2 regions of the Dehalobacter sp. TBBPA1 genome follow, and region 1 is predicted to be linked to the other one. Evidence: predicted binding sites of a transcription regulator. Region 1 holds the regulator's gene; the other holds the start of a gene.

Region 1 (15,658 bases):
ATCCAACATGACGGCTGAAGGTGAGCTGATTTCACTGGAAGGCTACGTTGGAAGAATGAGAGAGGAACAAAAAGCGATCTATTATGTCAGCGGTTCCAACCGTAAAGTCATCGAATCCGGGCCGTATCTTGAGATCTTTAAGGACAAGGGCATTGAAGTGCTTTATACGTATGAACCGATTGATGACTACATCTTAAGCGGGCTTCCAGAGTTCAAAGAGAAGAAGATTGTTGCGGCCGAACAGGACAGTCAGGATCTGCCGGATTTAGATGCTGAGCAGCCCAGTAATGCCGAAAGTGATATTCCCGAGGATGAAGTGAGGGCCTTATTGGATTGGTTCAAAGAAACTCTTGGGGACAGGGTAACCGAGGTGCGTGCTTCCAAACGTCTCGTGGACAGTCCCGCTGTTGTGCTCAGCTCATACGGAACGCATAGCATGCAGAAAATGATGCAAATCATGAATAAGGATATGGAAGGTATCCCAGCGGGGATTTTGGAGATTAACAGCCAGCATCCGGTCATTCAGGGAATCAATGAGCTGCGCAAGTCGGGCGACACATTTGCTGCGGCAGCGGCGGAACAGATTCTGGAAAACTCCCAGATTGCCGCCGGACTGATCATCGATCCCAGGAGTATGGTCAGCAGACTCTACAATATCCTGGAAAGAGCGGTTGTTAAGAAATAATATCGGAGTGATTATTATTACCATTCTACTCTACGGGTTGATAGCAGGTCTGGTTACCGGGCTTGGCGCTGTCATCTCTATCTCGATAAAAAATATCACGAACAAGATACTTTCAATATCGCTCGGATTTGCGTCAGGAATCATGATCGGGATATCTGCCTTAAGTCTGATTCCGACCAGCCTGGACATGAGCAACAGTATCATTTGTATTGCCGGTTTTGCAGCCGGGGCTCTGTTCTTGTTTCTGGTGGATATTTCAATGCCGCACATTCACAAGGTTGAAGCGGATTTGAGTAACTATGCCAAGATGGGGTATTTTATCGCGCTCGGAATTACACTGCATAATCTTCCCGAAGGGATCGCGATCGGCGCGACCAGCGAAGTATCGTATCACATGGGTATCATGACAGCCTTAACAATCGGTCTTCATAATATTGCTGAAGGTCTTTGTGTGGCGATGCCGCTGTGTCTCGCCAACGTCCGTAAATCGAGGGTCGTCCTGATCACGACCATGACCGGTATGTCAACGCTGCTCGGTACCGGGCTGGGAATGATTCTTGGCCTGATCTCTCCGCTTATCATCGCTTTCTTTCTGGCGTTTGCGGCCGGAGCAATGATCTATATCAGCAGTGACGAACTGATTCCGAAAAGCCACCATTCCCACAGTGAATATGCCAATGTCGGCATCATGCTCGGCTTCATTCTGGCATTAATCCTGTCATAGAATTATCTGTGGCATCAATTACTTTGTGTCATCAAGCTATCGTTTTTCACGAGAACCAGCGGGAAAAAAATCGTAAAGGACGTTCCTTCTCCAGGGGTGCTTTCGACCCGTATTTCTCCTCCGCGAAGGTACACCAGTTCCGATACGATTGCCAGGCCGAGTCCCGATCCTTGGCCTTTTCCATGGGAACGGGAACGGTCTCCCTGGAAAAATCTTTCAAAAATATGAGGAACGTCTTCAGCCGGGATTCCTTCACCGTTATCCTTGACGGATAGAATAAAACGGGAATTCTCTGCTTTGGCGAGGATATCAATCGTTCCGCCGGAAAGTGTATGTTGAATAGCGTTATTAACAAGATTGTACAGAATTTGTTTCAGTTCATCAGGTTTTAATGGAAGCACTTGCGACGTATCCAGGACTTCCGAGACGAAATCGTCAATTGTCCGGAAATCCTGGCCGTTGAATCTGAAAGTACGGTCTTTAAGCAGCGGGGCCAAAAGCGGCATAAGTTCAGGAAGAACATCGTGCAGTCCGGAATTGAGCTCTTCGGAATGATCGCTGTTTATTTCTTCTTGGGCAATCCGATTTAAGGTCAGAAGACCTTCGGTAAGCCTGATCAGTCTTTCTGTCTCGATCAGCATAGTCTGATGGGCAGCATCTAAAGTTTCTTTATCTGGCATACCCGTCCGCTGAAGTATTTCCAGGAAGCCTCTGATCGAGGTCAGCGGAGTCCTGAGTTCATGAGAAGCATCGGCAATAAACCGGGCCATTCGGTTTTTAGCCGATCTTTCCGTATTTAGAGCATTTTCCATCTGTCCGAGCATATGGTTTAAAGCTTCCCGAAGCTGCTGAATTTCCGAAGCGGTTTTATTCATATACGGAAGGCGCAGGTCATAGCGGCCGGCGGCAATCTTGCGGGCCGTATAGGAAATGTTCAGAAGCGGTTCCAATGGTTTCTGCAAAACCAGCGCCGTAAAAAATGTACTGAGCAGAATAATGATGATCGCGTTAAAAGTATACCCTCTGAGATTTCGGCTCAAGATCAGGTCCTGCTCAGCCAGCGGCTGACCGATCAAAGCATAGCCCGCATAGGGCTGAATATCGTTGTTTTGTTCCAGGGGGAGACTGTTTACCGAAAGCTGGTTCGTTACGACCGGGGCCACCATCAGCATATACTGCTGTTCATCGGTATCCTCAAAAATAAAACATCCGCCGGATCTCGCCTTCTCAGCAAGATCAAACTGCAGTTGGCTGCGGCTGAGATTAGGGACCGTGCTGTTCGCTTTGCCGTAGCTGTAAACAATCGATTTAAGTTGATGGTCGCTGGTATAAAACGCCACAAAATTTCCCGGGCGGAGTTCGGAGAATCTTCCCGGAGGAAACTCACTGCTCGAAAGCCAGCTCCCCATACTGTTCCGTATGGCGTAATAGTCTGAAAGCAGGTTCTGCTCCACGCTCTGATACAGGGAATTTTTCAAGGAAGTATACTGAATAGCCCCAATTAACGTAAAAAAAATGATATGGCACACCCAGAAACGCAGCAGGAGCTGCCCTACAAGGGATTGCCGCCAAATATTTAATTTTTCCAGAGGATGAATTTTCATGATGATCTCCCTAATGTGATCAACATTCAATGCGTCATGATATTCCTGTGTAAAATGCTTGATATTTGATATCTCGTGCAGACTGCCGGTTACTGCTGCTCCGTCTGCAGGTGGTAACCGAGGCCCCTGACGGTTTTAATAATTGTATGGTCCAGATCCCCAAGTTTCTCTCGAAGATAGCGGATATATACCTCGACGATATTGTCCTCTCCTTCAAAATCGTAACCCCAGATGTGAATCAGGATTTGTTCTTTACTCAACGTTTGGTTGCTGTTCCATAATAGATAGGACAGCAGTTTATATTCAGTAGGAGAAAGCTGCAGAGGCTGATCATCGAGCAGGATTGACTTTTTCAGTTCATCGATCGTAAACCGGCCAATGGTTCTTTTGCCGGATAGATCCGGGAAACGGTTACGCAGCTGAACCTCGATCCGGGCCAGCAGCTCGTCAAAGTGAAAAGGTTTAACCAGATAGTCATGGGCTCCGAGGCGCAGTCCTTTGACAATGTCTTTGGATGTATCCTTGGCAGTCAGCATAATCATGGAAGCACCGGATATTTCCGGGATGGATTCACATAGTTCATATCCGTCCATGACCGGCATCATAATGTCAAGGATGATGACATGAGGTTCAAAGACAGGGATTATTTCCAGTGCCTTTTTTCCATTGTCCGCTGTTCCGATATCGTAACCCTCCTGCTTCAGCCCCAGGCTGAGCATCTGGCGGATTGAAGCGTCGTCATCCACGACAAGTATTCTGAATTTATTGGCCATTCGTTTATTCCTCCTGTGTCTTTAAAATACACGATTATTCTGAAAGGAAACTGAATACAGTCATATTTGTCTGAATATCGCCATATATTACTATTTTAACGGTTTGAGCAATTTTAACAAGAATTTTCTGCAGCTCAGAATATCCGGATATGCTGCTACGAAGCTTAGAATATACAAAAATGACTGCTCAGGAAATACGCAGGAAATACGAAATGTATAGATTGGACGAATCGTATAATCATGGTAAAATAATATGATAAACCCAAGGGAAGCTTGGAGGAAAAGTTTGCAAAGAAGTGGTGAGACCATGAAACAACAGATTTTTAATGAATTGCTTACGAGAAAAATTCTGATTCTGGACGGAGCAATGGGGACCATGCTTCAGCAGAAGAATCTGTCTGCTGAAGATTTTGGAGGGCCTGAGCAGGAAGGCTGCAACGAAATCCTGACGCTCACCCGTCCTCATATCGTGCGTGATATTCATGAGGCCTATCTGAAAGCCGGTGCGGATATCATTGAAACCAATACCTTCGGAGGTACAAATATTGTCCTTGGGGAATATCATCTCAGGGACAGGGATATGGAAATCAACGAGGCTGCGGCACGGCTGGCCCGCGAAGCGGCCGACAAATGGTCCACAGCGGAAAAACCGCGGTTTGTAGCTGGATCCATGGGTCCGACGACCAAGATGCTGGCCTTTGGAGGCGGTATTGCTTTTACGGACCTCGAAGAGGCTTATTACCGCCAAACTCTTGGCCTTATTAAGGGAGGCGTCGATCTGTTGATCGTCGAAACCTGTCAGGATACACTGAATATCAAGGCGGCAGGACTCGGGATCCAGCGTGCCTTTGCTGAACTTGGGCGGAAAGTGCCGCTGGTCGTTTCCGTGACGATTGAACCCTCGGGTACGATGCTCGCAGGGCAGAATATTGAAGCCTTATATATTTCGATACAGCACCTGAAGCCTGCTGCCGTCGGTATGAACTGTGGCACCGGCGCAGAACTGATGAACGATCACCTCAGAACCCTGGAGGGAATTGCCGCTTGTGCCGTGAGCTGTTACCCGAACGCTGGGCTACCGGATGAAGAAGGCGGTTATCGGGAAACTCCGGAAGAGTTTGCCGGAAAGATGGCCGCTTACGCAGCCAAAGGCTGGCTGAACATCGCCGGCGGCTGCTGCGGGACGACGGACCGCCATATCGAAGCGCTGGCTGCAGCCCTGGCCAAGTATGCTCCAAGACGGACAATGGCAGCGGAACGGAGCAGCATCACCGGGCTTGAACCGGTCTGGCCCGAAGAAGACAACCGCCCGCTTCTGGTCGGCGAGCGGACCAATGTGATCGGTTCCCGCAAATTTAAGGAACTGATCGCCGGTGAATATTATGAAGAAGGTTCCGAGATTGCCCGAAACCAGGTCAAGAAGGGTGCTCAGATCATAGATGTCTGTGTGGCTAATCCAGACCGGGACGAACTGGAGGATATGGTCAGTTTTCTACCCCATGTTGTTAATAAAGTCAAAGTGCCGCTGATGCTGGATACGACCGATCCTGCGGTTTTGGAAGCTGGACTCCGGCTGATTCAGGGCAAAGCAATTATCAATTCGATCAACCTTGAAAATGGACGGGAACGCTTCGATGATGTTGTTCCGCTGATCCGAAAGTTCGGGGCTGCAGTCGTGGTCGGATTAATCGATGAACAGGGTATGGCCCTGACCCGGGAGCGCAAGCTCGAAGTGGCCGGACGCTCTTACGATCTGCTGGTGTATGAATATGGTCTTTCGGCTGCCGATATTATCTTTGATCCGCTGACATTCCCGGTAGGGACCGGGGATGCTAAGTATCTCGGTTCCGCAGTTGAGACCATTGAAGGCCTGCGCCTGATTAAGGCCAAATATCCGGAATGCAAGACGATTCTTGGGATCAGCAATGTCTCCTTCGGTCTGCCTGCGGCAGGCCGGGAAGTGCTGAATGCCGTATTCGTCTATCTGAATACCGTAGCCGGGCTGGACTACGCGATTGTTAATTCCGAAAAACTGGAACGTTATGCGACGATTCCGCATGAAGAGAAAAAACTGGCCGAAGACCTGCTCTTAAATACGAATGACCAGACCTTAAAAGCCTTTACCGATTTTTACAGAGAGAAAAAGGTCACGGAACAAAAACAGACGTCCAGGCTTTCCGTTGAGGAACGGCTGGCAGGAACGATTGTTGAAGGCTCCAAGGAGGGCCTGGAAAACGATCTGTACGAGGCCCTGACGAAATACCGGCCGCTCGAAATTATTAACGGCCCGTTGATGAAGGGGATGGAGGAAGTCGGCAGCCTCTTTAACAGGAACCAACTGATCGTGGCTGAAGTTCTGCAGAGTGCCGAAGTCATGAAGGCAGCGGTGACCATCCTAGAGGCCTATATGGAAAAAGCCGAAGATGCGGTCAAAGGGAAGATACTGCTCGCGACGGTCAAGGGCGATGTCCATGATATCGGTAAGAATCTTGTGGAAATCATCCTGTCCAATAACGGTTATAAGGTGATTAACCTTGGCGTCAAAGTCAGTTCTGAACAGCTGATTGAAGCGGCTAGGAAAGAGGCCCCTGATGCGATCGGGTTATCCGGACTTCTGGTCAAATCAGTTCAGCAAATGCTGCTGACGGCCCAGGACCTGCAGGCAGCCGGGATCAATACCCCGCTGATTCTCGGAGGCGCGGCTCTGTCCCGAAAATATACCGAAGAAAAGATCGCTCCGCAATACGGCGGACCGGTCCTGTATGCGCGCGACGCTATGGATGGCCTGAATCTCCTGAATGGTCTAAAAAGAAAACCGGCTAATGATTCCGGAAGCTATAACGTAGCTAAAAATAATGATCAGGCCGGTAATGTTGGTACGATTTCCGGTAACATCCCAGACAGTATCTCCGGCAGTATTTCTGACAACCACATCGAAAATAAGTTTTCGCCGGTCAGCTTTGACGGACCTGCCTGCCGCCCGCAGCATACAGCACGGGAGGTCCTTCTGGATTATCCGCTGGCGGAGATTATCCCGAACTTGGATCTGCCTTTTATCCTGAGGCGTTATCTCGGTGTCAAAAACAAATTGCGCCACTCTTCCCAGGAAGAAATCAAGGCAGCGGAAAGTCTCCTGCTGGATTCCGCAGATGTTTCCCAAGATAAATCAGCCAAAATCCAGATATTTGTTCAGGATTTCCTGGAAGAGATCCAAGAACACAAGCTGATTACGGTCAATGGGGTATTCGCGTTTTATCCGGCCTGTGCGAACGGCAATACGGTCGCTATTATGGATTCAAATATTGTCCTTGAAGAACTCAGTTTCCCGCGTCAGCAAAAAGATAATGGCCTTTGTCTGGCTGACTATGTCCGCCCCCGGAACAAGCATGTTGGACAGGAGCAGGCGTATGATTATCTTGGAATGTTCGCGCTGACCACGGGCCTGGGGATTAAAGAAAAGGCCGAGAATTACCGGGACAAGGGTGAATACCTGAAGTCTTTTCTTCTTCAGGTTCTGGCCCTGGAGCTGGCTGAAGCATTTGCTGACATCATGCATGAAAAAATGCGTAAAATCTGGGGGATTGACAACGGCATCCGGGTTTCTCCGGGCTACCCGATCTACCCTGCACTGGAAGAACAGGCTAAGCTATTCAGACTGCTGAAACCGGAGGAGATTGGAATAACGCTGACAGAGAATTTCATGATGGACCCCGAAGCGTCTGTTAGCGCTGTTGTTTTTTCTCATCCCGAAGCTAAAATATTTAATATTAACCGTTGATCTCTGCAATAAACGCCATGAAATCCCGTCTCGAGACTGAGGCGGGATTTCGAATTTTTCAAAAACCATAGTTTTGCCTTCTTCTGCTAAATAGACTTGAAGCATAATTCTGATTTTGATCAAATAGTTCATAAGAATTTTGGACAGTTGGATTTTGAACAACAGGCTGGACGAAGGTACTCGGTGCTTCCTGGTTAGGAGAAGGAACTATCGGCCCGGGGACTATTTGGTTCTGCGGACGGATTCCAGTCGGGAAGGACTGAAGATTTTTACCAAAGCTAAACAAGCCTCTCCGTGTTTTTTGACGCTTTCTGTTTTGCTTTTCAATCTTTTTTTCTGCTTTGGTTTGTTTTCTCCCGCGTACACCTGCTTTAGATTCTATTCCTGTTTCTGTTCTTTTTGTCCTTTTTATACCTTTACTTGTATTAATAACTGTACCTGGACCGGTGCTTATTCCAGTATCGGTACCATTTCCTGATCCTGAACTTGGTCCAAGTCCTGATCCTGCTTCTGTCACCATTGTCTTTATTCCTGTGCCACTGTTTGCCTGGGGATTTCCGGGCAAGAGGAATGAAGGGGGATTTCCTTTAAAAATGACTTTATTAATAAGCGGATAGCCGACCCGGTTCAATAAAAAGGTACCGGTTTTACGGGCCATAGGAATACCTATTCTTTTAGCAAGTGGAAGTCCGACTTTCCTGGCAATGGGCATGCCAATTTTTTCAGCAACGAGGGGACCAACTTTACCGGCGATGTATGGCTGAAGTTCCCTCAGTACAATCGGTGCAACTTTTTGCAGAAGATAGGAGGGTTGACCAATACTCATGGGGATTCCTCCTTATGGTTATAATGGAATATATTTACAATAAAAGGATATGTTTTTTTGACGGAAGTGTGTTTGTCTTGATTTATTTATTTTGCAATGATTTGGGACTTAAGTAATGTTTTGCATGAAATCTTCAAGAACTAAAATCGCAAGCAAAACGTAAAATAATCCATATAGAAGGCCTTAGATGCATAAAAACGCCAATAAAAGGCGATTGCTTACTATATATAGTGTTGATAAAATAAGGAATATACAAGATATAGGAAGGATGAGGGTATTGCGCTGTCCTTTTTGCCAGAGTGACGACACGAAGGTGCTGGATTCCAGACAAATTGAGGAAGGTACTGCTATCCGACGCAGACGGGAATGCGATGTCTGCACAAAGCGTTTTACGACGTATGAGCGCTACGAGGATTTTCAGCTGATTGTCGTGAAAAAGGATGGCAGAAGAGAGCCCTTTTCCCGTCACAAACTATTGTCCGGATTGAACAAGGCCTGTGAAAAGCGCCCCGTGTCCACTGAGCAGCTGGAAACAATGGTCACTGATATTGAAAGAGAAATGCGTGATATCAACGACCGTGAAGTGCCGAGCGAATTGATCGGTGAGGCCGTCATGAAAAAACTGTTTGCAGCAGATGAAATTGCGTATATTCGCTTTGCTTCTGTTTACAGGCAGTTCAAGGATATTCAGAAGTTTATGGAAGAGTTGAACGGACTGGTAAAGCGTCGCAAATAAAACAGTCCCCCAATTGAGATCCTTGCGATAAAGACAGGATATCCATGCAAATAAATATATATGGGAGCAGGAGGACTAAGCCATGTACGTTGTGAAAAGGGATGGAAGAAGAGAAATTTTTAATCAGGAGAAGATTCGCAAGGCGGTAGAAAAGGCTTTTATCGCTACCGAAACCCCCAATGTCACCAACTGGGCGAAGATCGTTACCGACAGGGTATTCTCGGAATTGGAAGCTGCTTACAGTAAGAATGAAGGCTTCCAAATCGAGCAGATTCAGGATAAAGTTGAAGATGTCCTGATGCAGACAGGAAATACCAATGTCGCCAGAGCATATATAAGATACCGCTTCCAGCATGAAATCATTCGAAATCAGGAAAGCGCCAAAAACGATAACAATCAATTATTCTCTGATTACCTGGGGCTGGGAACCTGGGAAATCAAAGAGAATTCCAATATGGGATTTTCGGTTCAGGGGCTTAACCGGTTTGTAACCAGCAAAGCGACTAATGCTTTCTGGCAGTCCCTGCTTCCGTCTGAAGTCGGCAAAGCGCACGATTCCGGTGCTTTGCATAATCATGACATGGGAGATCTTGCTCCATATTGCGTCGGCTGGGATCTCAAAGACCTGCTTCTGGTAGGTTTTAGGGGAGCGGAAGGTAAAACGACCTCCAGACCGGCCAAACACTTTCGTTCCGCACTCGGACAGATCGTTAATTTTGTATATACCTTACAGGGAGAAGCTGCCGGTGCTCAGGCACTCTCCAGCTTTGATACCTATCTTGCTCCGTTCGTCAGAGTGGATAACCTTGATTATAAACAAGTCAAACAGGGGATTCAGGAATTTATTTTCAATGTCAATGTCCCGACCAGGGTAGGTTTCCAGTCTCCATTCTTTAATATTACGCTCGATGTGCGGGCGGCCGAATCAGCCATCAAAGATGAGCCCGCTGTCGTTGACGGCAAATTCCTGGATACGCCGTACCGGGAATATCAAGCTGAGATGGATATCATCAATATGGCGTTCTGCGAGGTCATGCTCGAAGGTGATGCTGACGGCAATATTTTTAGCTTCCCGATCCCGACGTACAACATCACGAAGGGCTTTGACTGGAACAGTGAAGTTTCGAGAGCGATCTTCAAAATGACCGATAAATACGGAATCCCGTATTTTGCGAATTTTATCAATTCCGATATGAATCCGGAGGACGCCAGAAGCATGTGCTGCCGTCTGCGTCTGGACAACAGGGAACTCAGAAAACGCGGAGGTGGCCTGTTCGGAGCCAATCCGCTCACAGGAAGCATAGGGGTTGTAACCCTGAACCTGCCGTTGTACGGCTATCTGGCTAAAGGCAACTGGGACCAGTTCATCACGCTGATTGATAACCACATGAACATCGCCCGGTCTTCGCTGCAGACCAAACGCAAAACGCTGGAGATCCTGACGGACAATGGCTTGTACCCGTATACCAAATTTTATCTGAGGGATATCAAGAAACGTTTCGGCAAGTACTGGACGAACCACTTCTCGACGATCGGTCTGGTCGGCATGAATGAAGCGATCCGTAATTTTACTTCGGACGCCGATGACATCACCACTGTTTTCGGACAGAATTTTGCCAAGGAAACATTGAACTATATGAGAGACCGCATCCAGGAATTCCAGGAGCAAGACGGAGACCTCTATAACCTTGAGGCAACGCCCGCGGAAGGTACGAGCTACCGTCTGGCCAAAATCAACAAAAAGCATTATCCCGATATCATTACGGCCGGTGACAATGAACCCTATTACACGAACTCCACCCACCTGCCTGTGGGCTATACTAGCGACCTGTTCCGCGCCGTGGAGCTTCAGGATGACCTGCAGACGCTTTATACCGGAGGGACCGTGCTTCATGGCTATCTTGCTGAAAGTCTCGATGATCTTGCCGTCGCCAAGGCTGTCGTACGCAGGGTATTTGAGAACTTCCAGCTGCCGTATTTCACGCTGACTCCGACCTTCAGCATCTGCGAAGACCACAAATATATCAAAGGTGAACATTTTAACTGCCCCGAGTGCGGCAGGGAAACCTTAGTCATGACGAGGGTCACCGGCTTCTATAGACCGATCTCCGCCATGAACCCTGGCAAACAGGAAGAGAAACAAGAAACTGTCAAATACCGTGTTACGGGCGTCACGCCAAGTCTGTTTGACGGCGTAGCAAAATAACAACCTAAGTCAATAATGCGAACTTTGCAGGAATGGCATAAAAAGGGATGGATAAAAGATTATGCTGATGGATATTGAACCTTTTTCTCTGGTAGATTATCCCGGTCATATTGTAGCAACCGTCTTTTTTGGGGGATGTAATTTCCAGTGCGGTTACTGCCAGAACCCTGCCCTGGTCGATGTGAAGGAGAAGCCGCAGACTTCTCCTTCCGCTGTCATAGAATTTATGAAGACCAGAAAAGGGCTATTGGACGGAGTATGTCTAACGGGCGGGGAACCGCTTTTATCTTCGGCCCTTGTGCCTTTGGTTAGGGAAATCAGGGAACTAGGTTTTAAGGTGAAGCTGGATACAAACGGCTGTTGCCTTGAAAAACTCCAGGAAGTTGCGCCTTGCTTAGACTATATTGCGATGGATATCAAGTGCACTCCGGAAAAATATCCGGAGCTGACCGGATGCAGGAACAGTGGCGACAAGGTATCCGAAACGATCGGATGGATCAAAAACAACGGAATCCCCTATGAATTCAGGACAACAGTGCTGCCGGTCTGGCATCCTTTTGAGGATTTAACTGCGATCCGTAAGCTTCTCGGTCAGGAGACCAGCTGGGTGCTCCAGCAATTTCGCCAGCCCCCCCAGGGAGTCCTCGATGGAAAAACCTATGAAGCATACCCGGATTCCTGGCTTAAAGAAATGGGAGAGAAGCTAAACTGCCCAGTCCGTGGCTTGAAATAAAGAATTAAAGATTAAGGATGATCCCTGTATTGAACAGAGATCATCCTTTATTTATTCTTGTCAGAAATACTTTTGAATACTACTTTTGAATATTTGTCTTGCTGCTGTAAAAAATGTTGACCATATCTCCATGGAATACTAAAATAGTAAAGAATGGTATTTTTTTGAAAAATATTCACCTTCTTGTAAGAGTGAGGAGAAAAATATTTATCAATGCCTGTAAGTATGCATCTATAGATAAAAGGGTATCCGTACACTCCTTAAGACACTCCTTTGCCACCATCTACTTGAGGTGGGCATGATTTAAGGTATATCCAGGAATTACTTGGACACAGCAGTTCAAAAACAACGGAAATATATACTCATGTTAGCATAAAAGATCTTGGTAAAATCAAAAGTCCTCTTGACAGCATTGGAGAAAGCTGGAATAACAGCTAAAGGAAATATTCCCGAACTAGGTTCGTAAATACCTCCATATTCAGATATAATACGAACCTAGTTCGGGAAAAAGACGTTATCGGAAAGATGAGGCTGAGACCGCCGCATCCATGCGGCGGATTAATTTGATGAAAAGATATGTGGTGATTATAGAAGTTAAATAGACAATGAATAATTAAGGAGGCTTTGGAGATGGAAGAGAAAATTGAAAACGCGTCTGAGACAGTTCAACCTGAAAGTGGTAACGCTTTATTGGAGTCCCAAGTAAATACTCAAGATGCACGTGATTCAAAGAAGGGTAAGAAAAAAAGGGCAAATAGAGTAATACCAACCTTATCCTACGAAGAGAGCTTAACAATTGCTAATGGAATATGGCAATATGCATCCGGTCAAAAGATCAGAAGAATAACATTATTTGATCAAATTGGAAAGTCACCTGATAGTGGTCCTAGTAGAACTTTAGTAACAACTTCTTCAAAATACGGAATTACAATAGGGGGATATCAAGCAGATTATATTGAATTATCTCCAGATGGAAATATTGCTACAAATCCTGACGAAATCCCTTCAAAGAAAGTAGAAGCAAATTTTAAATTAGCTATTGAAAGCAATGATTATTTCGCTAAATTATATAATCAATATAAGGACATGAAACTACCTGCCAAGTCCGTAATGATTGATTTTCTTAGAGATCAGGGTTTAGAAAGTGATGATTGTACAAGTTGTGTAGAGCTATTCATTATTAATGCAAAATATATTGGTTTAATCAGAGTAATAGCAGGCTCTGAAAGAATAATCTCTATTGAACAATTAATTGAAGAAATGAGTATAAACGCAAAGGAAGCTATCGTTCCCAAAAATGAAATTCTTGATAAAAAGCCAAAGATGACAATTGAATCAAAGCCATTAGCAAGTGTTACTTCAAATAATGATGGAGACAAATGGTCTAGAACTTGCTTTTATATTACCCCAATTGGACAAGAAGACTCTGAGGAGCGAAACCATTCAGATTTATTTCTTAATAGTATTGTAGAACCAGCATTAGAGGAATTTGGGTTGAATGTTGTGAGAGCTGATAAAATAAGCACTCCAGGGATGATAACATCGCAAATTATTGAACATATTGTTAACTCAAAACTGGTAATCGCTGATTTATCATTTCATAATCCCAATGTATTTTATGAGCTTTCTTTAAGACATACATTTAACTTACCAACAATACACTTAATTAGGAAATCTGACTATATACCTTTTGATTTAAACAATTTTAGAACAATTGTAATAGATACTACAAATATTTATACCTTAGTACCTCAGTTAGAAACATACCGTACATCAGTGGCCATGCAAGTAAGACAATTAATGGAAAGCCCAGACATAATGGAGAATCCAATATCTGCATATATGGAAAAGATGGGTAAAAGCACTAAGATAAAGGAAAATAAATAGAAGAAATATATTATTAAGGGTGCGACTTCCTGTCGCACTCTGTCTATGGGGGCCTCATCCATCCGATAACAGAGAAGTCCCGAAACTTAGAATATATGAAAGTAATAAGACGCTTCGGGACTTCTCGGGACGTTAAATGAAATGCGGCGGAAAGTGCCGCGCCATCCTTGGCGCGGATTAGTAGAAGAATTTTTAGATTTACAGGGGGAGGAAAAAGGTGTTTAAAGGAACTATATTTGTTGATGGCTCAAACTTCTTAGGTTCGCTTAGTAAAGTAGGTATACAGATTCAGATTAAAGATTACGAGACATTTTTTAGGTATGTATTTGACGAATCAGTAAAGATATGGAGTGAATGCCTCAGGGGTAGTAGTGTTACAACATTAATGAATAGAGTTTATTGGTATGCTGTTGGCAGTATTGACATATGGGATTTTAATAAACCAGAAACTAAACAACATTTATATGAAATTTTTAATAAAGAAAAAGAACCTAAGAAAACTTACATGAACTTAATAGGAAAACAGAATGCTGGTATGCCACAAAATGAAGTTGCACAAAAAGCTTGGGATGTGCTTTTTGAAGAAACAAGGGCATGGTATCAGAAAAGAAAAGCAAATATTGATGGTTTTGGGAACTTCTATACTGGATTACAACGTAGTTCGGATTTTATAGAAGTAATTAGTTGCGGTCATTGGAAAATAAAACCGTTAACCAAAGTGATTCTTGAAAAAGAGCTTGATACACGTATGGCAGTAGACATAGTTACCTTAGAAAGTATTTATGATTTTGCACTAATAATATCTGGAGATGCAGATGTTATTCCTTCTATTGAATACATTAAGAAAAGAGGCAAGCATGTTGGTGTCGTTGAGTTGATTAAAGGGTTTCCTCCCGAAAGAAAGGGACAACAGTTTTCGAATCGGTTAGGAACGGTTGCAGATTTTGTCGTTAAAATTTATGAAATGGACTTGGTTAAAAATGGTATAGCATCGCAATTGACAGATGATAAAGTGATTAAATCTTATGAAGATATTGATTAGCAACTTATTGATTAAGGCGCCCCATCCGTGGGGCTCTGGCTCCGCGGGCCCGCCGCACATCAGAGAACACAGAGTTCCCAAAACTTTGATTATATGAATGTAGAATGACGCTTCGGGAACTCTTGAACGTTAAATAAAATTGGTCGCAAAGACCGCGCCGTCCTAGCGCGGTTTCATAAGGGGTAAAATTATATATATATGAAATGGAGATGATTATTATGGTAAGAACAAATCTCAGAAACGCAATCAAAGAATTAAAAAAAGTAAGGATCTCTTATGAAGGAACAGAAAGAATTGTACATCCATATTTAATTGGGATTAATAAAAAAGGGAATGAGTCATTGAGAGCATATCAAGTGGGTGGATTTAGCTCTTCTGGTCACCTTCCAGAATGGCGACTATTCTTGCTTGATCAAATAGATTTTGTGGAAATTATTGATGAATATTTTCAGATTAAGAATGATTACAATCCTGATGATAAAGGGATGACTCAAATTATTTATAGAATTGAGGCCTAATATTTGATTTAGAAAAAATTTAATACAGGGGTAACAAAAATGAAAAAAATGCATTTGAACCTTGCAAATTGTTACGGAATTTCAAATATAACTCAAGTGCTAGATTTTACCATTGATAATGCCGTAGTTTTATATGCCCCTAATGG
Region 2 (15,658 bases), 860 kb from region 1:
GATTGCTCCGATCCATAATGACAACGAAATAAAATACGGTGAAAATGCTGTTCCATAATTCGGCACTGGATCAATGCTCAGCTGATTAAGCTCAACAGGTGTTGCTGCGTAGGTATCGAGTCCAGCAAAATTCGCCGTTTTGTCATTTGCTGTTGTGATTGAATCCGCAACCGCAGTCTTTGCCTCGTTGATGCCATCATTCAAGGTCTGACTACCGTTTAGAAGCCGCTGTTCGCCATCCGGAAACTTAGCCGCACTGGCGTTCAGTTCACTGCTTCCTTGGGCAGCTGCCGCTATATCCATGGCAGCCGTCTGGATACCGGAATTTAGTTGTGGATACGCAGCTGCCAATTCTGCGGAACCTTCCGCCAACTGTCCTACACCACCAGATAGCTGATTTAAGCCGGCCCCTAACTGATTTGCCCCGCTTGCCAATTGCGTTGCACCATTCATGAGTTCTTTTGACTTGCTATCGATTAATGCGATGCCGTCATTCAATTGTTTACTTCCTGCCTGCAGCTGTTGGGCACGGCTGACTAAAGTGGCGGTGTTGCTTTTCAGTGTGTCAGAAGCAGTGTTTAGCTGATCCAGGGAGCCTTGTGATTCTTTGTATGTTGCCAAGATACTCTGCATATTTTTATCTGCCAATGCTTCAGGATGTGCTGTTACGTATGATGTCAGAGAATCAGCGATACTTTGATCGGTAGATGTTAAGCTTTTAACGCTTGCCAGGTACTGGCCCATACCATCGGCGTATTTTTGCATATTTGCAGCATAATCTGTTGTTCCTTGGTATATCTGCGCTGAACCAGCTTTGGCTTGATCGAAACCGCTTGTAAATTGTTGAAGCCCTTGAGCAAAGCTAAGTGAACTCATGGCGAAAGTCGAAAGCCCTGATTGTGATTGTGTAAGACTTGCATTCAATGTTGTCAGTCCAATGTTAAATTGCGCCCAATTAGCATAAAACAGGTTGGAACCCTCAGCCAATTTGTTAAACGCCAGGGTGCCTGCATTTAAACCATCATTTAGTTCAATGATGCCGGTATTCAGTTTTTCCTGATTATTTTTCAGCACACTGATTTCATTTGACAGTTGACTGGAACCAGCAGATATTTTCCCGAGCCCATCATTCAGTTCACCTAAATCCTCAGGAACCGTTTTCATTTCGGTCGTCATTTCACTGACGATTTCTTTGGTCACCTTTTGTGAAACCTTATCTTTAAATTCGAGCATGACTCTGTTCAGAACCTGGACAGCAAGGAAATTTCTTTTCTCTTCCGGCTGATAGATGATGATGCCCTCATTCTTATCTGATTTATCTGCCGAAGCTATTTTTTCTGAGAAATCGGCCGGTATCGAAACTTCAGCATAATATTCTCTGTTTTGTATTCCTGTCTTTGCTTCTGCGTCCGTAGTCAAAACCCATTTGATGTTTTCATCGGATTTTAGTTCTTCAGTGATCTCATTTCCTAAATTTCTTGACTTACCATTGATAACTGCGCCCTGGTCCTGATTGACAAAGGCCACAGGAAGCTTCTCTAATTTGCTGTACGGATCCCAGAACGCTGAAAGAAAAAATACACTGTATATGAGGGGAAGAATGATTACAGCTGCAATAACTGCTCGTTTTCTCCAACGTTTTTTCTCTAATGCCATGACATTTCCTCCAAATTGCTATTTATAACTAATTAGCTACTGCAGCTTCTATTGTTTTTTCAAAGATTTTCTGATAATTTGATCCCAGTTAACCAATACCCTTTGATTTCTTCTACGGTGGCTTCGTAAGAGATCTTCTGATTGGATAATAGGATACGAAGACTTGCTGCCGCTGTCATGCCAAATATGGAGACAGCCAGAAGTTCCGGGCCCAAAGGCCTGATTTCCTTCTTTTCTATTCCTTCCTGAATAATTTTTTCAATGAATTGCAAATATTCTCTTAAACTTTCACGCAGCAGGAGTTGCCTGTCTTGTCTTCCCCAAACTTCGCTTAAAAGTACTTTTGCAAACTCAGGATGTTCAAAGGAAAGCTTTGTTTGAACCTCAATTAACTTTTCTAACTGTTGGATTGCTCCTTCTACATTTTCGGCTGATTCTTTAACTGTTGCGACAAATTGGTCGATAGTCCAGCGAATCATACTGACAAATAATTCTTCTTTGCTTTTGTGCCGGTAAAATAATGTCCCTTTGGCAACTTTTGCCTGAGAGGCAATGTCTTCCATTGTCGTTCGTTCAAACCCATTGACAGCGAATAATTGAAGTGCAGCCTGAAATATTGCTTTATCTTTTTGGTTTGTCATCCCTTTCTCCTTTACATTTTAAACTGACTAGTCAGTCTAAATACTATGCCTTAAGGATTTATTTGTCAAGAGAAAAAGTTTATCATTCACAAGAAGAAAGCATTTTTCTACATTAAAGTAATTAACAATAGGAAAGGAGCTGCTGCATGCGAATGATTATTATTCGCTTTGCAACAGCCCCTTAACCCAAATTGTTTATTTTTCGTTGGAATCCACATATTCTTTGGCATTGCGAACTTCAAGTTCTCCGGGAATGCCTACATTCGATACAGGCTTCTTTGTTTCAAAGCGGCTGTCCCAGGCAGCGGTAGTATGTTTCTCAACAGGGTTCGCCATAAAAGTTTCCTTCTTTTTATTATTGGCCACTTTTCTATTCCTCCGCTACGCTTTATCCGGGGACCGTCTTCTATCTTCAGCCATCCGGCCAATCGCCTGCGGACTGGCAAAAGCAATCGAGCCTGCCGGCATCGGATGAGTGTTGTTCAGGTGACCCCAAGCAAGCGAGTTATTGGTTGTCAATACTTCTTTGACTTTGCGTCTGTCTTTCGCCATCGCGTGATTCACCTCACCAAGAATTATTTGCTGCCTGTAGTTTTTGATATTTATTAAAAAAAAATACACAGTCATTAATGGAAAATGATGACTGTGCATTGACTGTGCATTTTCAAAAGTCGTTATTTTACCCGCATTTGGAATAGCCGCAGTGGATGCAGACCATGCAGCCGCCTTCGTGATTCACAGGCATTCCGCATTCAGGGCAGGCATTGTCGATCGCGACGGCGGCCTGAGCTTTTTTAATTACAGCTTTTTCAGTTTTCTTCAAATCATCCGAAAGGACAGGTTCTTCCGTTTTATTGCGATTGATAATCGCAGAATTACCGTTTACGCCGATGTCCTTATACTTCTTGATTACCCGCGAGATTGCATCCGGGCACGAGGTGACATTGACACCTTCTCTTCGGATGCAGGCGGGGCAGCGGATTCCACGGATCTGCTCTATGATAGCATCAACAGAGATGCCCGAACGCATCGCGATCGAGATTAGGCGGGAGGTTGCTTCCGATTGGGAAGAACAGCCACCGGCTCTTCCCGTATTGGTAAACACTTCACAGATACTGGTTTCATCGGCGTTTACGCTAACATAGAGATTACCGCAACCAATTTTAATCTTTTCAGTGACGCCGACAGTCACCGGCGGGCGGGGCCTCGGCTTGATGGTAGGCATCGGTGCAGAAGCGGTTGTTTCAGATTCAGTGGTGGTCTCGGGCTTTGCAGTCGTCTCAGGTTCAGCTGTGGCTTTGAAATCAGCCGCCGGATTGGCAGTTTCTTTCGTTCCGGCAGACAGCACCTGCTGTTCACGGCTGCCGTCCCGATAGACCGTAATTCCTTTGCAGCCAAGCTCAAAGGCTAGGCGAAACGCTTCGGCAACATCTTCGCAGGTAGCTGTATTTGCAAAATTAATAGTTTTGGAAACCGCATTATCCGTATATTTTTGAAAAGCAGCCTGAATTCGGATATGCCATTCAGGAGTGATCTCCTGCGCGGTAACAAAGACCTTCTGTACCCATTCCGGGACTTCCGGCAAACCGAAGACGTTACCTCGTTCGGCAATTTTGGCCATAAGCTCCTTTGAGTAAAAGCCATACTTATGCGCATAATCTTCAAAAAGCGGGTTGACCTCAATCAGTGCCGTACCGTCCATGACCGTTTTAGTATAGGCCACGGCAAAGAGCGGCTCCACGCCGCTGGAAGCACCGCAGATCATCGATATCGTCCCTGTCGGGGCAACTGTAGTCAGTGTAGCATTGCGTAATTCGATCTTGCCGTCATAAATGGAACCCTGATAATTAGGAAAGGTACCGCGTTCCTTGGCCAGTCGCTGGGACTCTATACGGGATTCGGTACGGATGAATTCCATAATCTTTTCGGCGAAGGCTGTACTTTCTTCGGAAATATAGGATGTCTGCAGAAGAATCATCAAATCTGCAAAACCCATAACACCCAGGCCAATTTTCCGGTTTCCTTTGACCATTTCTTCGATTACGGGAAGAGGATATTGGTTGACATCAATCACATCATCAAGAAAACGGGTCGCGAGCCTTGTGACATAGCCTAAACGCTCCCAGTCAATTACGGTCTTTCCATCCTTTTCCGCCGCCATAAGCTTTAAATTAATGGAGCCAAGATTACATGCTTCATTGGGGAGTAAGGGTTGTTCGCCACAGGGGTTGGTAGCCTCAATCACGCCAATATGCGGCGTCGGATTATCGCGGTTCATCCGGTCAATAAAGATCATGCCTGGTTCGCCGTTCCGCCAAGCGTGGTCAACAATTTTAGCGAAGACTTGTTTGGCAGGGAGCTTGCCTGCCGACTTTCCAGAATGAGGGTCAATCAGGTCATATTCCGTGTCATTTTCCACAGCTTTCATAAATGATTCCGTTACAGCAACCGAAACATTGAAGTTGTTAATATCTCGGTTATCTTCTTTGCAGCTGATAAATTCCAGAATATCCGGGTGGTCGATCCGAAGAATGCCCATGTTGGCGCCGCGTCTTGTTCCTCCTTGTTTGACAGCCTCCGTAGCGGCATTAAAGACTTTCATAAACGAAACCGGACCGGAAGCAACCCCTCCGGTGGAACGCACCATGCTGTTCTTCTGGCGCAGCCGGGAAAAGTTAAAGCCTGTTCCGCCGCCTGACTTATGTATAATTGCTGCATGTTTCAGTGCATCAAATATATCCTCCATACTGTCCCCGACCGGCAAAACAAAGCAGGCACTTAACTGTCCAAGGTCACGCCCGGCATTCATCAGTGTCGGCGAATTCGGCATAAACTCCAAATTAGCCATGACGGTGTAAAATTCTTTGGTCAAATCCTCAATTTCCTGCGGATTCTTACCATACTTTTCTTCAGAGCCGGCAATGACCGAAGCAACCCGGTAAAACATCGCTTCCGGCGTCTCGCATTTTTGGTCATTTTCCTGCTTCAAATATCTCCGTTCCAGGACAACTCTGGCATTCGGCGAAAGATTGGCTTTGGGCCACTTTTTCCAAACTTCCGTATTGTTACGCAACGTTTATACCTCCAAAATTCATTCGGACTGTAAATCCGGTTAGTAAACTACAAGTAGTGCTATATAAAGTTTACAGATACTATATCTGGTAGTCAAGGGGTCAAATGGAAAAATTAATCATAATAAATAGGCTCTCAAAACAAAAACCCCCCCGGGTAAGATACCCGGAAGGGTCTGATAACAATTAAATTACCAGTTGTTTCTGGAGCGGGGTTGGTAGCAATCCCGGCAATAAACAGGTTTGTCACCAGTAGGTTGGAAAGGTACTGTGGTTTCTTTGCCACAAGCAGAACAAACAGCAGGGAACATTTCACGTTGAGGGCGCGAATAGCCACCATTTCTGCTCTGTGCTTTTCTTGCTGAACGGCATTCGGGGCAGCGGCCTGGTTCGTTCGTGAATCCTTTTTCAGCGTAGAATTCCTGCTCGGATGCAGAAAAAGTGAATTCACGGCCACAGTCTTTACAACTTAGTGTTTTGTCATTATACATAAATGACCTCCTAGATTTATTACCCGCCTCATTGGAAGTTGATTCGACATCTTCCCTGAGCCTGAGGCAGTCGAGAAGGTCTTCTAATCCCTCAAATATTAACGAGCAATACTTAGTATAACTAAAAAAATACAAATTGTCAAAACAAAGTATAAAGTATTCTGGCTAATTTTTCAAACTTCTCAGCATTTTTTCTATTAATCTTTATGTTTTGTCCTATATCTTTATATTTTGTCCTATTTAGTCCTAATATCTTTTCAAGCATTTCTCTGCGTATTTTTTTCCTGTCTCATTCATGGTATGATTTTGGTCATAAATGGTTTTTAAATGAGCAAGGAGGCTGCAGATATGGAATATATCTGGCTTATATGGGGATACATTGTCCTTGTAAATATTTATGGTTTTTCCGTTATGGGGTGGGATAAATATAAGGCCAAACGGGGAGGCCGGCGGGTCCCTGAACGCCGTTTCTTTCTTACAGGACTGATATTTGGTGCTCCGGGGATCTATCTGGCCATGCGTTTCTTTCGGCACAAAACCAAGCATAAGGCCTTTGTATACGGTATCCCTGTTCTGATCATATTGAATATATCTGTTCTTGTTTATTTTCTGCAAAAATTTTAAAAAAATTTGTAGAGATTCCAAGGATAAACATTTTTTATCTAGAATTTCCCATAAGAATAAGGTATATTAAGATATAGTGGCCGGCTGACCGGAAATTTCCTCATTAATAAGCAGTTGATTTGTGAAAGATTGGGAGGCGGATGAAGATAAATACTGATAGTATTTCAAGGGCCAGAATACTGATCGTCGACGATAATTCTGTAAATATTTTGTTACTTGAAAAACTGTTAAAAATGTCGGGATACAGCAATATCATGTCCACCACTGATTCCAGGGAAACCCTGTCCTTATATCGGGAGCATAATCCCGATCTGATTTTAATGGATTTAAGGATGCCTTACCTTGATGGATTTGAGGTAATGGAGCAGTTGAATGCAGTCAAAGAGGATGACTTTCTTCCGATCATTGCCATTACAGCTTACAACGATCAGGAGCACAGACTGAAAGCCTTGACACTCGGCGCCAAAGATTTTATTGGGAAGCCCTTCGATTATGCTGAAGTTCTGATGCGAATCAAAAATATACTGGAAATACGTTTACTGAACAACGAAATCAAAAAGAACAACCGCAGACTGGTCAATAAAGTCCAGGAGAGAACAAAAGAACTGGAAGATTTGCAGGTTGAACTGATCCACAGGCTGGCGAGAGCCGCAGAATTTCGCGACAGCGAGACAGGAAATCACATTCTGCGAATGAGCAAATACACGTATGAACTTGGTAAAGCCTTCGGACTGCCGGAAAAAGACTGTGAACTAATGTTTCATGCCAGTACGCTGCATGACATTGGGAAAATTGGCATTCCCGACGAAGTACTGCTGACACCAGGAAAACTCACTCCCGATGATTGGGAAAAAATGAAAACCCATACCGTTAAAGGGGCTCAGATCCTGGCCGGCAGTTCAGCGGAAATGATTAAGCTTGCTGAGCAGATTGCGCTGTATCATCATGAAAAATGGGATGGAAACGGTTATCCGAACGGGCTTCAAGGAGAGGAAATCCCGTTGGTGGGACGAATCACCGCCATTTGTGATGTGTTTGATGCTTTGATTTCGGAGCGTCCTTACAAGAAGGCGTGGGAAATCGACGAAGCCTCAGCTGAGATAGAAAAAGGCAGAGGCACACACTTCGATCCTTCTCTTGTCGATCATTTTCTGAAAATTATGCCGGTAATCAGGGAAATTACGGAAATCTATAAATAACAAGTTCTGCCCATGGTCATCGAATGTAATAAACGGCGGTGTTGGAATGAGGTCAAAAGAGTTAAAGAAAAAGCTACCGCTTTTACAGTGGACTTGGCGCACCTATGTTTGTGAAGCACTCATTCCATTGATTATCATGGGATTGGTGTTTATTGCTATTTTCATTCTCGCGCACTTCTGGCTGCATAAAGAAGTATCAGGTATGTCGATTGCTGATCAGGGAGAAAAGCTCTATGCCGCGCTGAACGGGTTAAGCGATCAATTGTACCGTATTGGCCGTTTTATCATTGTAGGTCTTCTTATTTTCTATAGTATATTTATCATCATGTTTTACCGGAAAGCCCATCGAATAAACAAGGCGATCTCGGAGCCTCTGGCCAGGATTAAGCAGATGGTCCTTGATATCGGCACAGGACAGTACCTTCAGGAACAACCGGATTTCTTCATTGAAGAGCTGCAGGATACTGCAGTCTCAGTCGTACAATTAGGTAAACGGCTGTATCATCTCGACGCCAATCTGACAGTTTACCAGTCTGAAATCAGAAAAAAGGAAGAAAATTTGCAGGCCCTGGTCAAATCTATTGATGATGCTATTTTTGAAGTAGATGAATCCGGAATCGTTCGGAATGCTTGGACAAATGATCAGAGTATTCTGATTAGACCGGCTGCTGAAATCATTGGTTCCTCCTTTTATTCCGTTATGGATGAGGAGACCGTAAAAATCAACATGACCTTGATCAGCCGTGCTATTCAAGGCAAGGAACCGGAGGTATTTGAATATTTCCTGAACACTTCAAAAGGCGTCCGTTGGTATCAGGCACGGATAGCCCTTATTGACAATGATAGGCATAGTGTTTCCATCTCCGTAAGGAATATTACCGATAGGAAGGCCCTGGAGAATTCGCTTATTTCAGCCAAGATGGAGGCTGAACGGGCCAGCCTGGCCAAATCGGAATTCCTCTCGAGTATGAGCCACGAATTTAAAACACCCCTGAATGCGATTATGGGCTTTGCCCAACTCCTGGAGATCGATACGGAGGCTCCTTTAAACGAATTTCAAAAGCAGAGTGTCAAAGAAATCTATAAAGCAGGGAACCACTTACTTGACCTGATTAATAAAGTCCTTGATCTCGCGAAGATTGAAACAGGCAAATTTGATGTCGTGATTAAACCGGTAGAAATAAAACCTGTCGTAGAAGCTTCGATCAATTTAGTCAAGCCTCTGGCTGATCTAAAAGGAATTGTGATCATGGCAGCGTATTCCGGGTGTGAAAATTATTGTGTGGCGGCAGATCAGATCCGTTTGAAACAAGTGCTGCTGAATATTTTTTCGAATGCAATTAAATATAGTTTTGATAATGGAATGATTGAATCCAGCTGTCAGGAGTTAGATGGGTGGCTGCGGTTCAGCATCATCGATAGTGGTTTAGGCATTCCGTTGGAAGAACAGGGTAAGATATTTGATCCTTTTTTCAGGGCATCGAATATCAACCATTTAATCGAAGGTACCGGGATTGGGTTGCCGGTTGCCAGAGAATTGATTGAACTGATGGGCGGAAATCTTGGATTTGACAGTCAAGAGGGAAAGGGAAGCCATTTCTGGTTTGAACTTCCTTTGGTTCATGCCGGCTCGGCAGAAAGGATGACAATATGGATAACATATTAGAGGAAATGGGTAAGGATATTTTTGCAAAATATGTTGGGATAGAAATACTCAAAGCCGAAGCCGGAACAGCTGAGGCCAGGTTAAAGATAGACGAGCGCCATTTAAATGCGCTTGGGATCGCTCAGGGCGGAGCCATTTTCACGCTGGCGGATTCGACACTCGCTGCAGCGTCGAATTCTCGGGAGGGTACGGCAATTGCCGTAAATGTCAGTATTACCTATTGTCAAGCTGCCGGTCTGGGAATACTCACCGCCAGGGCCAAAGAAGTATCCCTAAACCGGAAAATAGCGACCTATCTGGTTGAAGTCACGGATGAGAAAGACAATCTCATCGCCATGTTTCAGGGAACGGTTTACAGAAAACAATAAAATAGAAAGCTCATGTTCGTACCATACTAACGGTGACATGGTACGAACATGGGCTCTGGAATTTCATACGTCTGGCATTCATTACTTCTGAGGTTTGAAGGTATCACACTGTGTCTCTTCCGAGCCTTGGGAATACTTGACCCCTCTGTGATTCACCTGAATCATCGGCGCATCGCACATGACATCTTTATTGTAATGACACTCGGTGACTGTACATTTAATTGAACCCATTTTTTTCACCTCCTTGGGCGAGTATCTTATTAACGCTAAAGCTTTGGCGTTTATACCTCTTATTATTATGAACAAAAATTAATTTACTATGTGGTTAGCAAAATCAATAAATTTCTAAAGACGCCTCGGCGTCTTTTTTTATAAGGCTTGCATAAATGGAAAATTATTGAAGAAGGCCGCATATATTATTATTGCCATGATCATTTTTTGGAATGGGGTGACTCACACGAATGATTTTAATTACAGATATGCCGTAAACCACAGCAATCCGGTAAATTATTATCAACCGCAGCCAGGCAATCCCAGAAAGCTTTGGGGCTGTCCAATGCAGCAAAATAGCTGGAATAACGGCATCCATCCTCTCTTTGAACCTTCGATTCCGTCCAGAGCCAATCTGATTTTGCTTACGCCGGCAATTTTTGGAGCTGCGGCCGCGCTTACGGTCGGATTTAGTTTGTACGGCCGCAGTTTCAGCAGAGGATATTCAAAATTTATTTTTTTTGTTAATATCTATGCGATCATTGCTTCTCTGGGTGCCGGGACTTATATCTTCGAAACGTTAACCCTCGAGGAAAGGAAAGACGCCAAACTAAAGGATATTATTCTTCCGCTGATAACAGTCATTTTGTTTTTTGCACTGCTCTTTAATCTGGTCTACTCGCTTTATCCGTCTTCCTTTTCCGGGACAATCGGAAAAACGCGTGTAACTCAGTTTATTTCGTTTCTTTCTTTAAGCATTGGTAGTATTTCAGTGGGGGAAACTTTTAATGTGACACCGGAAAAAAGCGGGACGCAAATCATGGCTGCTGTGGAATCCTTCTGGAATTTATTTGTTCTGTCACTTCTTATATCTTTGATCACATAGTCCTCAGTGGGACCTTCTCCGTCTCTTGACAGGAAGACAGATCATCTGGCCGATCCGCAGGTTCGTGGGATCAACTCCGGGGTTCAGTGAGATAAGCGAAGCTGTTGAAAGGTGGTATTTACCAGCCAATTTGGAAAAGGTATCACCTGCTTTGATAACATAACGGTTCGCTGGTGGACATGAAACAACGCTCCTCCTGATTGGAATGCAGATCAAGACCCCCGGTTTCAGGTTATTTGGGTTTACTCCTGTGTTCACCGATGCAATTGCCTCTGCAGTTGTATTGAATTTGCGGGCAAGGCTATAAAAAGTATCACCCGGCTTGATTTGATATGAGATTGTTCCTTTCGGACAGGTCATGAAAGCTCACTCCCAGCAGATATTTTTTCTCTTCTCATTGTATGAAAGGATTACCTGTCTGCCGGACAGAAGGACAAACCCAACCCCAAATTTTTTTCGCCTTAAAGGTTCGAATAAGAAAATACATAAAGGAATGTGAAAATCCTTCTAAAATATTCAGATTAAAGCAGGAGATGTACAAGTTGGTTTGAATACTAAAATATTTGACAACCAAATTAAAAATAAGGTAAACTTTGATTATGCGCTGAGAGGAAGTGAAAGGTTGGAAACAAATTTTCGTACTGTTTTAAATGAACTTCTGATTGGAACATTTAATCAAATTCTAGATGTAGAGCAGAATGAGATTAAGAAAGGACCATTAAATAATCTGTCTATCTCAGAACTGCATGCGATTGAAGCGATTGGAATGTATCAGGATAGGACAATGTCTCAGGTTGCCGCTGATCTGGGTATCACTGTCGGAGCGCTTACTTCTTTCATCAATAACCTCGTTAAAAAGGAGTACGTTTCCAGACAAAGGGATGAGGCAGACCGGAGAATTGTCAGGATCAGTCTGACCCGAAGGGGAAAGCTTGCCTACAGGATTCATGAAAAATTCCATCTGGATATGGTCAAGCATATGCTTCTCGGATTAGGGGAACAGGAGAATATTTTAATCGAATCATTGCAGAAACTCACCGAATTTTTTGATTCGAAGTATTCCTTTAACCATTAACAAGAGATACACAAAAGATATATGAAAAAGGTAAACGAACAGAAGATTCGTAATGGATGATAATAAACGAAATAATATGAGAGAAAAGGAAATTTGGAAATATGTATGACGTTGAGATAATTGGCACTGGCAGCTATGTTCCTGAAAACAGGGTGACGAATGATGATCTGTCTAAGATTGTTGACACAAGCGATGAATGGATCCGTACCCGGACAGGGATCAAAGAACGTAGAATTTCACTGACGGAAACCACAGCGGATCTGGCAGTTGCAGCCGCCCGCAGAGCGCTTGATGATGCCGGAGTTGCCGCTGAGGAGCTTGATCTGATTATTGTGGCCACGGTTACACCGGACTATTTTTTCCCGTCAACGGCATGTTTTGTCCAGAATAGTCTCGGAGCCAGCCGGGCAGCTTGTTTTGATATCAGTGCGGCTTGCACCGGTTTTATTTTTGGACTCAGCATTGCCTCCCAGTTTATCAGAACAGGGATGTATCAGAAGGCACTGATCATTGGTGCCGAGGCCCTTTCCAAAATAACGAACTGGGAAGACCGCGGCACTTGTGTCCTGTTTGCAGACGGGGCTGGCGCGGCGGTTATCAAAAGAGGAGATCAGGGCATCATTTCCGAAGTAATCGGTTCTGATGGGAGCAAAGGTGAATGTTTGGAATGTCCTGCCCTTCCGCTCAAGAACGTCTTTATTGAGGCCGAGGAAGCAAAGCCCCCACATGCCAAAATGAACGGACGGGAAGTTTTTAAATTTGCAGTCAATATTTTACCTGAGTGTATTTTGAAGATACTTGAAAATACACCTTATACGCTGGAAGACATTAACCATATCATACCGCACCAGGCGAACCTGCGGATCATCGATTCAGCGGCCAAAAAGCTGCAGGTGGATCAGGCGAAGTTTTATGTCAACCTTCCCAGTTATGGAAATACCTCGAGTGCGAGTATCCCAATTGCCTTGGATGAAATGGCCAAAGGGAAGTTAATCCATAAAGAGGATCTGCTCGTTCTTGTCGGATTTGGAGGAGGACTCACCTATGGCGCGATGCTGATTAAATGGACCATAGGGGGTAAGTGATGCCTTTTGACACGATTTGCAGGATTATTGCCTCCCAGATTGAGATTGAACCGGAGAAAATACAGCTGTCCACCAAGTTCCAGCAAGACCTCGGGATTGACTCTCTAAGCATTTTTGAAATTGTTATGGAGCTGGAAGATGTATACAGGATTGAAATTCCGACTGAAGATCTTGAAGAATTAATCAGCGTAGCAGATCTGGTTGACTATATGAGTAAGCGAACGAATTGAAGGAGAGAGTGGCATGAATAACTTTGATTTTTTTTATAAGCTGGGCGTAAAATACCCGCTGATTCAAGGCGGTATGGCCTGGATTTCGGACAGCTCACTTGCATCGGCTGTATCAAACGCCGGCGGAATCGGTATCATTGCGGGGGCCAATGCACCTGTCGAATATGTCAAAGAAGAGATTAGGAAGGCCAAAGCTCTGACAGACAAGCCTTTTGGCGTAAATATCATGCTGTTAAGTGAAAATGCCGGAGCCATTGCCCACCTCGTCTGTGAAGAAGGGGTAAAAGTAGTGACGACAGGCGCCGGAAGTCCCGGGAAATATATTAAAATGTGGAAAGAAAACGGCATTACGGTCATTCCCGTAGTTCCTTCCGTTGCGATGGCCCGCAGGATGGAGAAGGAAGGGGCAGATGCCGTTGTGGCGGAAGGCGGAGAGTCCGGCGGACATGTCGGTGAACTTACGACCATGGCCTTGCTTCCTCAGGTGATTGACGCTGTAAATATTCCGGTGATTGCTGCTGGGGGAATCGGTGACGGCAGAGGGATTGCCGCAGCTTTTATGTTGGGTGCAAGTGGTGTCCAGGTTGGCACAAGGTTCCTAACTGCCGAAGAATGTACCGTGCATCAAAACTATAAGGATAGAATCCTGAAAGCTAAAGATATCGATTCAGTCGTTACAGGCAGGCCAACTGGTCATCCGGTCAGAGTCCTCAGAAATAAACTTACCCGGCAGTTTGAAGAGCTGGAAAGGACGGGGGCACCTCTGGAGCAGTATGAGACGCTTGGTGCCGGTGCGCTGCGCAAGGCTGTAAAAGAGGGAGATACGGATTACGGATCGGTAATGGCCGGGCAAATTGCAGGTCTGATTAAAAAAGAACAGACCTGCAAAGAGATTATTGAAGAAATGTTTGCCCAGGCAGAGGAACGTCTGAAAGCTATTAAGCTTGACAGTATTACCCGCTAAAGGGATACGTATGGGGGACGAAAGAACCATCCCTTTGTCCCCCATATTCGGATGATTATCGGATGATTATTGGAGGATACGGAAAGAATGGATAGAAAGACAGCGTTTATTTTTGCGGGCCAGGGTTCACAGTATGTTGGCATGGGCAAAGAACTTTATCAGCATAACGATGTTTCGTGGGCAGTTTTTGACCTGGCGGATCAGGAACTTGGATATTCGCTGAGTGGCCTGTGTTTTAACGGACCCAAAGAGGAACTGGATAAAACTGAACATACACAGCCGGCCATTCTTACGGTCAGTGTGGCAGCCGCAAGGGCGCTGATGAATCAGGGGATCAACCCTGATCTGACAGCCGGATTCAGTCTGGGTGAATATTCTGCCTTGGTCCTGAGCGGTGTATTGCCATTTGAGGCGGCTGTGAAACTGGTCCGGAACAGAGGCAGGTATATGCAGGAGGCTGTGTCTCAGGGTGTTGGAGGAATGGCTGCAGTCCTCGGTTTGGAAACATCCGGGGTCGAGCAGGCTTGTCTTGCGGCTGAAAGCCTCGGGATTGTACGGATTGCCAATTATAACTGCCCAGGTCAGGTTGTGATATCCGGGGAAAACAAGGCCTTGGAAGCTGCTTCGGCCAGGGCTATGGAGCTCGGAGCTAAAAGGGTGATCCCGCTTGAAGTCAGTGGACCGTTTCATACGGGCTTACTCGAACCGGCGGCCCGGAAATTGGCTGACGAGCTGGCAGACATTGAATTTTCTGATCCCTGGATTCCGGTGATTTCCAATGTTACTGCAGATTATATGGCGGATAAGTCGGCCATCAAGGAACTATTGCCACAACAAGTCATGCGTTCCGTCCTTTGGGAGATGTCCTTCAGAAGGATGCTTGCCGACGGCGTAGATACCTTTGTGGAACTGGGACCTGGAAGTGTCTTAAAGGGCTTTGCGAGAAAGATTGACAAAAACGTGAAGGTTCTGAATGTCGAAGACCCGACATCTCTCGAAGCTGTGGTGAAATACTTTAACGATTAAGAACGTACTTGAAATCTAGAGTGCATGTCATGGTTTCTATCAATATTGAGTTCCAGAAGGAGGTAGGATATGCTAAAGGGGAAAACAGCAGTTGTTACAGGTGCCAGCAGGGGTATTGGCAGAGCCATCGCTTTAAAGCTTGCTGAACAAGGCGCGAATATCGCGGTGAATTACGTAAGCAGCGAGCAGGAAGGGTTAAAGCTTGCCCAAGAAATCGAAAATCTCGGAGGGCGGGCCTTGGTCTTAAAAGCGGACGTCAGTGTATTCAGTGAAGCGGAACAATTGATTGCGATGGCCAAAGCAGAATTTGGAACCATAGACATTCTGGTCAATAACGCAGGGATAACCCGCGACGGTTTACTCATGAGGATGTCGGAAGACGATTTTGATCGAGTCGTAGAAGTAGATCTCAAAGGGGTGTTCAATTGTACCCGGCATGCCGTTCCTATCATGGTCAAACAAAGAA

Evidence for each region. The regulator NrdR, encoded in region 1, represses ribonucleotide reductase genes. The targets are predictions, from matches to a motif close to CACNANATNTNGTG.
Region 2: the regulator NrdR is predicted to act here: its motif matches at 5,448-5,461, upstream of AB3489_RS13415 (vitamin B12-dependent ribonucleotide reductase).

What each region holds. Positions count from the first base shown of each region.
Region 1 covers NZ_CP162385.1:569,018-584,675, forward strand. The annotation lists gene htpG (molecular chaperone HtpG) at 1-685, shown strand, start outside; gene AB3489_RS02820 (ZIP family metal transporter) at 672-1,409, shown strand; gene AB3489_RS02825 (sensor histidine kinase) at 1,424-3,013, opposite strand; gene AB3489_RS02830 (response regulator transcription factor) at 3,103-3,786, opposite strand; gene metH (methionine synthase) at 4,073-7,564, shown strand; gene AB3489_RS02840 (hypothetical protein) at 7,623-8,390, opposite strand; gene nrdR (transcriptional regulator NrdR) at 8,668-9,126, shown strand; gene AB3489_RS02850 (ribonucleoside triphosphate reductase) at 9,209-11,332, shown strand; gene AB3489_RS02855 (anaerobic ribonucleoside-triphosphate reductase activating protein) at 11,394-12,065, shown strand; gene AB3489_RS02860 (hypothetical protein) at 12,378-12,503, shown strand; gene AB3489_RS02865 (hypothetical protein) at 12,696-13,952, shown strand; gene AB3489_RS02870 (NYN domain-containing protein) at 14,170-14,994, shown strand; gene AB3489_RS02875 (WYL domain-containing protein) at 15,213-15,512, shown strand; gene AB3489_RS02880 (hypothetical protein) at 15,552-15,658, shown strand, end outside.
Region 2 covers NZ_CP162385.1:2,721,919-2,737,576, reverse strand. The annotation lists gene AB3489_RS13435 (YhgE/Pip family protein) at 1-1,656, opposite strand, end outside; gene AB3489_RS13430 (TetR/AcrR family transcriptional regulator) at 1,716-2,297, opposite strand; gene AB3489_RS13425 (DUF3787 domain-containing protein) at 2,493-2,663, opposite strand; gene AB3489_RS13420 (hypothetical protein) at 2,679-2,849, opposite strand; gene AB3489_RS13415 (vitamin B12-dependent ribonucleotide reductase) at 2,977-5,370, opposite strand; gene AB3489_RS13410 (zinc-ribbon domain containing protein) at 5,560-5,859, opposite strand; gene AB3489_RS13405 (DUF1294 domain-containing protein) at 6,208-6,483, shown strand; gene AB3489_RS13400 (HD domain-containing phosphohydrolase) at 6,624-7,682, shown strand; gene AB3489_RS13395 (ATP-binding protein) at 7,729-9,348, shown strand; gene AB3489_RS13390 (PaaI family thioesterase) at 9,333-9,716, shown strand; gene AB3489_RS13385 (DUF1540 domain-containing protein) at 9,798-9,947, opposite strand; gene AB3489_RS13380 (hypothetical protein) at 10,144-10,812, shown strand; gene AB3489_RS13375 (LysM peptidoglycan-binding domain-containing protein) at 10,816-11,172, opposite strand; gene AB3489_RS13370 (MarR family winged helix-turn-helix transcriptional regulator) at 11,360-11,887, shown strand; gene AB3489_RS13365 (beta-ketoacyl-ACP synthase III) at 11,989-12,972, shown strand; gene AB3489_RS13360 (acyl carrier protein) at 12,972-13,202, shown strand; gene fabK (enoyl-[acyl-carrier-protein] reductase FabK) at 13,216-14,166, shown strand; gene fabD (ACP S-malonyltransferase) at 14,254-15,192, shown strand; gene fabG (3-oxoacyl-[acyl-carrier-protein] reductase) at 15,262-15,658, shown strand, end outside.